DNA from 2 places in the Shewanella sp. W3-18-1 genome. Region 2 is predicted to be linked to the other one. Evidence: predicted binding sites of a transcription regulator. Region 2 holds the regulator's gene; the other holds the start of a gene.

What was found. Region 2 encodes NrdR, which represses ribonucleotide reductase genes. Its sites were predicted from a motif close to AAACACNANATNTNGTGTTT; they were not measured.
Region 1: nrdA (class 1a ribonucleoside-diphosphate reductase subunit alpha) is a predicted target of NrdR. The motif match lies at 2,928-2,947, and genes of this name have one in related genera.

Annotation. Positions count from the first base shown of each region.
Region 1 is NC_008750.1:2,239,654-2,244,669, forward strand. It holds gene nrdB (class Ia ribonucleoside-diphosphate reductase subunit beta) at 1-421, opposite strand, end outside; gene nrdA (class 1a ribonucleoside-diphosphate reductase subunit alpha) at 486-2,774, opposite strand; gene SPUTW3181_RS10075 (HAD family hydrolase) at 3,168-3,836, opposite strand; gene ubiG (bifunctional 2-polyprenyl-6-hydroxyphenol methylase/3-demethylubiquinol 3-O-methyltransferase UbiG) at 3,838-4,548, opposite strand; gene gyrA (DNA gyrase subunit A) at 4,933-5,016, shown strand, end outside.
Region 2 is NC_008750.1:1,394,042-1,399,057, reverse strand. It holds gene ribBA (bifunctional 3,4-dihydroxy-2-butanone-4-phosphate synthase/GTP cyclohydrolase II) at 1-274, opposite strand, end outside; gene SPUTW3181_RS06365 (riboflavin synthase) at 340-996, opposite strand; gene ribD (bifunctional diaminohydroxyphosphoribosylaminopyrimidine deaminase/5-amino-6-(5-phosphoribosylamino)uracil reductase RibD) at 1,008-2,162, opposite strand; gene nrdR (transcriptional regulator NrdR) at 2,270-2,719, opposite strand; gene glyA (serine hydroxymethyltransferase) at 2,920-4,173, opposite strand; gene ettA (energy-dependent translational throttle protein EttA) at 4,363-5,016, shown strand, end outside.

The DNA of each region.
Region 1 (5,016 bases), 850 kb from region 2:
TATCGTCAAAAATCACCGAAGGATCGTTGACGATATTGCGGATAATATGGGTATAAGAGCGTGAGTGAATTGTTTCAGAGAAAGACCAAGTCTCGATCCACGTTTCCAACTCAGGCAATGATACTAAGGGTAAAAATGCGACATTAGGTGAACGCCCTTGAATAGAATCGAGCAGCGTCTGGTATTTCAAGTTTGAAATAAAAATATGCTTTTCATGATCGGGCAGATCGTTGTAATCAATTTTATCGCGACTGACATCAACTTCTTCGGGGCGCCAAAAGAAAGATAACTGCTTTTCTATCAGTTTTTCGAACACTTCATATTTTTGTTGATCATAGCGTGCCACATTGACCGATTGACCTAAAAACATAGGTTCGCGGGTAGCATCGTTAGGTGTTTGACAGAAGGTAGAGTAGGCCATGTTGCTATTTTTCCAATGGGCAGGGATCCCAAAGGGACCCCTGCAAAACCGTTAACGTATAAGACTAGATTTTACAGGCACCGCCTGCACATCCATCATCTTCTTTCTCTAGGTTGGTGATGTCATCGTGTTGATCCGATGCACCATCGCGAGTGTTATGGTAGTACAAGGTTTTTACACCCAACTTATAGGCATTGAGCAAATCTTTCAGTAGCGTCTGCATTGGCACTTTACGGCCTTCGAAACGGGAAGGATCGTAGTTAGTGTTGGCCGAAATCGCTTGGTCAACGAACTTCTGCATAATGCCCACTAGCTGTAAGTAACCGTCGTTGCTTGGCATTTTCCATAGCAATTCATAGTTATCTTTTAGGGTGTCAAAATCAGGCACTACTTGCTTGAGTTGACCGTCCTTACTGGCTTTTACGCTGATAAGTCCACGTGGTGGCTCGATACCGTTAGTCGCATTTGAAATTTGTGATGATGTTTCAGACGGCATCAAGGCAGACAATGTTGAGTTACGTAAACCGTACTGCTTAATATCGCTGCGCAGTGATTCCCAGTCTAAATGTAACGGCTCATTACAAATCTTATCTAAGTCACGTTTGTAAGTATCAATTGGCAAAATACCTTGGGAGTAGGTGGTTTCGTTAAATAACGGACAAGCACCTTGCTCTTTCGCCAAGTTCATAGAGGCTTTCAGTAAGTAGAACTGAATGGCTTCAAAGGTTCGATGAGTCAGATTGTTTGCACTGCCATCAGAATACCTCATGCCATTTTTGGCTAAGTAGTTCGCGAAGTTAATTACACCTATACCGAGTGTGCGGCGGTTCATTGATGCAATTTGTGCCGCTTTTATTGGATAATCTTGGTAATCCAATAGGTTATCAAGTGCACGTACCGCTAAGTCGGCCAAGCGCTCAAGTTCTGAAAGTTCCTTAATCGCTCCGAGGTTTAAGGCTGACAAAGTGCAAAGGGCGATTTCGCCATTAGGATCATCAATGTTATTTAATGGCTTAGTTGGCAGTGCGATTTCAAGACAGAGGTTAGATTGTCTGATCGGCGCAACTTTTGAATCGAATGGGCTGTGAGTGTTACAGTGATCCACGTTTTGGATATAGATACGACCTGTCGAAGCGCGTTCTTGCATCATCAGTGAAAACAGTTCGACGGCTTTAATGGTCTTCTTACGAATGCTGCTGTCTTGCTCATATTGCAGATATAAACGCTCAAATTCGGCTTGATCCTCAAAGAAGGCATCGTACAAACCGGGTACATCCGATGGGCTGAATAAACTAATATTCTCGCCTTTGATCAGACGTTGATACATGACTTTGTTCAGCTGCACACCGTAATCAAGATGACGGATACGGTTGTCTTCTACGCCACGGTTATTTTTCAATACCAGCAGAGATTCGACTTCTAAATGCCAAATAGGATAGAACAGGGTTGCAGCACCGCCACGTACACCGCCTTGAGAGCAAGACTTGACCGCCGTTTGGAAATACTTATAGAAAGGTAAACAACCTGTGTGGAAGGCTTCGCCGCCACGGATTGGGCTACCTAATGCACGAATACGACCGGCGTTAATGCCGATACCCGCACGTTGGCTAACGTACTTCACGATTGACGATGCGGTCGCGTTGATTGAGTCTAAGCTATCGCCACATTCAATTAATACGCATGAACTGAATTGACGCGTTGGCGTACGAACACCCGCCATAATAGGTGTGGGTAAGGATATCTTAAAAGTTGATACCGCATCATAGAAATCTTTCACGTATTTCAGACGTGTTTCTTTTGGATAACGGGCAAACAAACAGGCCGCCACCAGAATATAGAGGAACTGGGCGCTCTCATAAATCTCGTGGGTCACGCGGTTTTGAACTAAATACTTGCCTTCAAGCTGTTTAACCGCTGCGTAGGAGAAATTCATATCGCGCCAGTGGTCGATATAGGTATCCATAAGATCAAGTTCTTCGCGGGTATAATCCTGCAGAATGTGCATATCATACTTGCCAAGTTCAACGAGTTTAGTCACATGATCGTACAAGGCTGGCGGTTCGAATTGACCAAAGGCCTTCTTACGCAAATGAAACACCGCTAAACGGGCAGCAAGGAACTGGTAGTCCGGTGATTCGGGTGAAATTAAATCCGCTGCCGCTTTGATAATGGTTTCGTGGATAGTTTCGGTGGGAATACCATCGTAAAACTGCAAATGCGAGCGAAGTTCAACTTCAGAAACAGAAACGTTTTTTAATCCCTTGGCTGCCCAAGTAATTACGCGGTGTATTTTTTCGAGATCGATATTCTCACGTTCACCACAGCGTTTTGTGACTGTTATAGTGCTATTCATTGAAGAGAGGCCTTGGTTCTGATATCTATTCAGGTGAGCTAAGTCACCGTACGTTTCCTTGTAAAACAATCAACAAACATCCCTTAAATACTGCTGACCTCCTAAAATGGCGTCAATTGAGTGGGGAGTTTTTAGTGTGTCTGATTGTTACCGATACACAAGATATGGTGTTTTAAATAATCTGAGATACAAGATAGTGAGGTTTGACGCTATTTGCAAGTTAGAATTTCGGGGGTATCTTGTGGATATCTTGAGGATAAGCAGTTGTGTTAGTAATGGCTAACCCTGAAGTGCTATTTCAGAGTAGCGTACATGATCCATGTCGACTTTTTGCGCGATCTCACTTGAGATCGCGATCGCTAAAATAAGCAGCAGTTCGATCAAACCACTCAACTAACGGGTTGCAACTAAAGCCTGATGGACAGCCAAAGGTGAACTAAATTGTGCCAATGCTGGCCAATTTTGTGGTTTATCTTCTTCCCCTAGATAACCCCATAATGCCACACCGCCGACCATACCTGCCGCTTTGGCCGCGAGTAAATCTCGTTCAGCATCTCCTAAGTACAGTATATGTTCAGGGGCGCAGTTAAGCTGCTGCGCACCCAGTAACATAGGCGCCGTATGGGGTTTAGCATAGCGGGTTGAATCGCCGCTGATAACAACTTGCATCCGCTGGTGCAAATTCAGTTTTTTAACCAGCGGGCGAGTAAAGCGCGCTGGTTTATTGGTAATAACGCCAAATGGCAGTTGCTGTAGCTCAAGCCAGTCGAGCAATACATCCATACCGGTAAATAATCGACAATAGTCGCCATTAATACGTTGATAGTGGGCGAGTAGCCCTTGCTGGATCTGAATACGCAGGGACTCATCAGCATTGGGGAGCGCGGCATCAACTAAGGCAAAACTGCCGTGGGAAGCGGCGCTGCGTAGTAGCTCGAAGGGTTTTGCTTCAATCCCCGCGTCACAGAGACTTAAGTTCAGTGCCTGCACAAGATCTGGCGCGGTATCGGCAAGCGTACCATCAAGATCAAACAGTACCGCTTTAACCTGTGACAAACTCATGTTAATCAACCTTCTGGGTTGCAATCATATAATTGACATCAACCCTTGGGGTGTACTTAAAAATGCCTGTTAGTGGGTTATAGGTTATTCCAACAGCGTCTTTGCAGATAAGATCTGTATTATCTACCAGCTCGATCAGCTCTGAGGGTTTGATAAATTTATTATGATCATGGGTGCCAACTGGTAGCATTTTTAGCAGGTATTCGGCACCTAAAATCGTTTCAACATAAGATCTTAGATTGCGGTTAATGGTTGAGAAAAATACGAAGCCACCGGGTTTTACCATATCGCAGCAAGCCTTGATGACCGACTGCGGATTAGGCACATGCTCGAGCATTTCCATGCAAGTTACCACATCGTAATAGCCTTGATGATCTTGGCTATGGGCTTCGGCCGTATTTTTTACATAAGTGATGTTTACACCGGTTTCCAGCGCGTGAAGACGCGCGACTTCTAAGGGTTCTTCACCCATATCCAGACCATCAACCTCGGCACCGATACGCGCCATGCTTTCAGATAAAATGCCTCCACCACAACCCACATCGAGCACTTTTTTACCGAAAATACCGCCAGTGGTTTGATCGATATAGTTTAAGCGCAGCGGGTTTAGTAGATGCAGCGGCTTAAATTCGCCGTTAAGATCCCACCAAGTCTCGGCCATACGTTCAAACTTTGCGATTTCCTGTGGGTCTACATTGGTATTATGTTGCATGGGATTACCTGAAGCGGCTGTATTGTGCGGCTATTATAACGACTATGATTGATAAACAAAGTGTTCGCTGGCTCTAAGTCCTTGTGGTTGAGTGAAATTTAGACAATTTTCATCTCTGTAGCAACTCACTGTGCCCTAAGTCGCCTTTTCTGTTTACAGATTAACCAAGGTTTGAGCTCAAATTGGCATAAAACCTTGTCTTTTTCCAAGTTCACAAGTCTAAATTGATAGTGTTTTCATCTATTAAGTTGCTTCCTTCTCAATTCGATAATGATAGGTCTGGCGACATTAAATAACTGTGTTAGAATGCCAAATCACGTTTTTGGGCTAGGCAATGATACGGATTATACGTTGTCGGCTATTTTTCAGGGGAACGAGCAGTTTATGACTGATCTGGCATCATCTATTTCGCCAATTAATATCGAAGACGAACTAAAGAATTCGTACCTTGATTACGCCATGAGCGTT
Region 2 (5,016 bases):
CCGCTTCAATAGAAACCGTAAAGTTAGTCGAGAACTGAGCGTTATTATTCGTCACCATTAAAGGCAGATTTAACTGCTGGCAACGGGCTTTAGTCATGGTCTGGCAAATGAGTCCACGGCCATATTTGGCCATAAAGTTAATCGCTTCTGGCGTGACCATTTCGGCCGCCATGATCAAATCACCTTCGTTCTCTCTATCTTCGTCATCCATCAAAATAACCATTTTGCCTTGACGAATATCTTCGATGATCTCTTCTATACTGTGCAGCGCCATTGTAGGACCTTTATAATGTGACTTGTTATGAAATTTTATCTCTTAGCAGAACGATTGCCAGTGCACTAACGCACAAACCCGGCACGGGCTAACATTTCCATGGTGACGCCACCGCTCTTGCTGTCTTTGCCATCATAATTCATCAAGCGTTCAAGATAACGGGCGATTAAATCCACTTCGATATTCACCTTATCGCCCGCTTGCAGGTCGATTAAGGTGGTTTCACCTGCGGTATGGGGCACTATGGTCAAGCGGAATCGACTGCCGTCCACTTCGTTCACCGTCAGACTCACGCCGTCAATGGTAATGGAACCTTTGTGGGCTATGTAACGCCCAAGCTCTGCGGGTGCGGCTAACCAAAACTCGATGGCTTGCCCACGCACTAAGCGTTGCTCAACCGTTGCAATACCGTCCACATGGCCGCTGACCATATGGCCACCTAAACGCGTGGTGGGAGTAACGGCCTTTTCAAGATTCACTTTAGTGCCCACTTTATAGTTGGCAAACCCGGTTAGACTCACTGTTTCTGCTGAAACATCAGCCACATAACCGTCGGCTAGTTGCTGCACAACCGTTAAGCACACGCCATTGGTGGCAATACTGTCGCCTAAACGCACATCGGTTAAATCCAGTTTGCCGCTCGCCACGGTAAGACGAATATCATCGCCTTTACGCTCCAGTTTTCGCAGGATGCCAACGGCTTCAATAATCCCAGTAAACATGGTTAACTCACTTAATTAAATAAAGAAGTATCAAGCTTAACACTCAAGGTTAAACGGGTATCAGGCCCTATTTTGCGCTCATCGACCAACGTGAGTGCAGGAATGTGTGCCATGGTTTGATAATCGGGCAGTTGCAGCAGATTACGACCATGCCCACCGAGGATTTTCATCGCTTGGTATAGCACTAACTCATCGGCAAGCCCCTCTGCTAAAAAAGCGCCCGCTAAGGTTGCCCCCGCTTCCACCAGCACGTGATTACAGCTTTGGCCTAAATAGCTTAATAGTTCAGGAAGCGAGACGCGACCTTCAATTGCAGGTAACAGGAGGCAACTCACATGGGAGGGCAATTGTGCTTGAAAGTCTGCGGGATAAGCCACGGTCGAGACCAAGAGTATCGGCGATACAATAGCCAAACATGCAGCAGATAACGGCAAACGGGCGCGACTGTCGAGTATGACTCTTAATGGCTGAAGTAATTGCGCCTCGGTTACCCTGTCTTTTAAGCTACCAAGCTCTTGATAACGCACATTAAGCAAAGGATCGTCTGCCAGTATGGTTTCGATCCCCGTAACTAGCGCGCAGGAACGTAAGCGTAAGCGCTGCACATCCCGGCGCGATTCTGGGCCAGTTATCCATTTAGACACACCATTAGACAGCGCAGTTTTTCCATCAAGACTTGCGGCTAATTTTACCGTAACTCTGGGTAAACCTGATTCCATCCGCTTCATAAAGCCTAAATTTAAGGCATAGGCTTCATCGCGATGTAATCCCACATCCACTTCAATGCCGGCGTCGCGCAGCATTTGAATACCGCGCCCCCCCACTTGCGGATTTGGATCTTCTACCGCCACCACCACACGTTTAACGCCAATATTGATCAGCGCCAAGGCGCAGGGCGGTGTGCGACCATAATGACTGCATGGCTCTAAGGTGACATAGGCTGTTGCGCCGCGGGCGCGTTCACCAGCCATACGTAGCGCATGCACTTCGGCGTGGGGTTCACCCGCTTTTTGATGATAACCTTCACCGATGATTTGGTTATCTTTAACGATAACGCAGCCCACACTAGGATTGGGCCGAGTGGTATAAAAGCCTTTGCGTGCCAATTGAATCGCGCGGCTCATCATTTGAATATCGAGTGCGGACCAAGTTATGTTCAAGCTCATGTTCAACCCTGTTGTTAAAGGTTTCGGCTTTCACCTGTCTTATAAATCTGTTTTTTACGTCTGCGACAACTGCACGTCAACCTTCTAAGGCGACAAAAGCTGAATAACTACTTTTGCAGTTTGGCGATGGCTTCGCCAAATTCAGACACGTCTTCGAAGGCGCGGTATACGGAAGCAAAACGTATATAGGCAACTTTATCGAGGTTCATCAATTGTTCCATCATCAAGTTACCCACCATTTCTGACGGCACTTCCCGCTCGCCCGTGGCGCGCAGAGTGGACTTGATTTTGCTGAGCGCTTGCTCGATTTCATCCATAGACACAGGACGTTTTTCAACGGCGCGCAACATTCCACTTTGGAGTTTTTCTTCATCGAAGGGTTGGCGTGAACCATCGCGCTTGATCACCCTAGGCATGACTAACTCGGCACCTTCAAAGGTGGTAAATCTTTCATGGCATTCGGTGCATTCTCGGCGACGGCGCACTTGATGGCCTTCCGCCACTAATCGAGAATCGATGACTTTAGTATCTGTCGCGCTGCAAAATGGACAATGCATTGAGCCTCCTGCCAGTGAATGACGTAAAGCCGTTGGCTTTACTATGTTATCTAAGGTTAGCCTGTTTGGTTTAAGTCTAAGATTTTAGCAATAAAAATGGCCGCTTAATGCGGCCATGGGATTTTATCCTATTTATGGGCTGAGGTTAACCATCTGATGCTTGTTAGGCTCAGCACCACAAAAAGGAGACTATTTACAGATTAACCGTAAACAGGGAAGCGTGCGCACAGTGCCAATACTTGGCCTTTAACACGCTCAATCACTGCAGGATTGTTAGCATCATCAAGGATGTCACAAATCCAGCCGGTCAGCTCTTTCGATTCCGCTTCTTTAAAGCCGCGGCGCGTAATGGCTGGCGTACCGATACGCACACCTGATGTCACAAAGGGTGAACGTGGATCATTTGGCACTGAGTTTTTGTTCACGGTAATGTTAGCACTACCTAAGGCGGCATCGGCTTCTTTACCCGTTAAGTCACGACCAATCAGGTCAACTAGCATTAAGTGGTTGCTGGTTCCGCCAGAGACGATTTTGTAACCGCGCTCAAGGAACACTTCAACCATAGCTTTAGCGTTGTTAACCACTTGCTGTTGGTAAACTTTAAATTCTGGCTCTAGGGCTTCTTTGAACGCCACCGCTTTACCAGCGATAACGTGCATCAATGGGCCACCTTGACCGCCTGGGAATACCGCAGAGTTCAACTTTTTGTACAAGTCTTCATCGTCAGCAGCAGATAAGATCACGCCACCACGAGGACCCGCTAAGGTTTTGTGGGTCGTAGATGTCACAACGTGCGCGTGTGGTACTGGGTTTGGATAAACGCCCGCAGCAATAAGACCGGCAACGTGCGCCATATCAACAAATAGGTAAGCACCTATTTTATCTGCGATTTCACGCATTTTTGCCCAGTCAACGATACCTGAATAGGCAGAGAAACCGCCGATCATCATCTTAGGCTTGTGTTCTATGGCAATACGTTCCATCTCTTCGTAGTCAATTTTGCCAGACTCGTCGATACCGTAAGGAATGATGTTGTACAGTTTGCCAGAGAAGTTAACGGGTGAACCGTGGGTCAAGTGACCACCGTGGGCTAAGTTCATGCCCAATACGGTATCGCCAGGTTTTAACAATGCCATGTAAACAGCGCTGTTTGCCTGTGAACCTGAATGAGGTTGTACGTTAGCGTAAGTTGCGCCAAACAGTTGTTTAGCACGTTCAATCGCTAAGGTTTCAACTACGTCCACATACTCACAACCACCGTAGTAACGCTTGCCTGGATAGCCTTCAGCGTACTTATTGGTTAACTGTGAACCTTGCGCTTCCATCACGCGTGGACTGGTGTAGTTTTCAGAAGCAATCAGCTCAATATGCTCTTCTTGACGCAGAGTTTCATTCTGAATTGCGTTAAACAGTTCCGGATCATAATCTGCGATATTCATATCTTTTTTCAGCATTGCTTACTCCAGCTGCCAATTCTTATAGGTAGGGTTGCGCGGTATTCTACTCGGATCGTGACCACAATCCCAGTATTTGAAACATGAAATTCCTGCAGATAGTGCTTGAACTTGGCTCATTGTCGAGTTGAGTTCGGCGCGCAATCGAGTAGAATTAGCCGCATCATTAGTCACTTAAGATAGAGAAAAATGGCTCAGTTTGTTTACAGCATGCTGCGAGTGGGTAAAGTTGTTCCACCTAAGAAGCAGATCCTTAAAGATATTTCTTTAAGCTTTTTCCCCGGTGCCAAAATTGGCGTATTAGGCCTCAACGGTTCAGGTAAATCCACCCTACTGCGCATTATGGCGGGTATCGACACCGAAATTGAAGGTGAAGCGCGCCCAATGCCGGGCCTCAAGATTGGTTACCTGCCGCAGGAGCCTAAACTCGATCCGACACAAACCGTGCGTGAAGCGATTGAAGAAGCGGTTTCTGAAGCCAAAAACGCCTTAAAACGCTTAGACGAAGTTTATGCTGCCTACGCAGAACCCGATGCAGACTTCGATGCCCTTGCCAAAGAACAAGGCGAACTCGAAGCCATTATTCAAGCCCAAGATGCCCATAACTTAGAGCATATCCTCGAGCGCGCCGCTAACGCCCTGCGTCTGCCGGATTGGGATGAGAAAATCGAAGTGTTATCGGGTGGTGAACGTCGCCGCGTGGCGATTTGTCGCTTGCTGCTTGAAAAGCCAGAAATGCTACTCCTCGACGAACCCACCAACCACTTGGATGCTGAGTCCGTGGCATGGCTTGAGCACTTCCTGCAGGAATATGCCGGTACTGTGGTCGCGATTACCCATGAC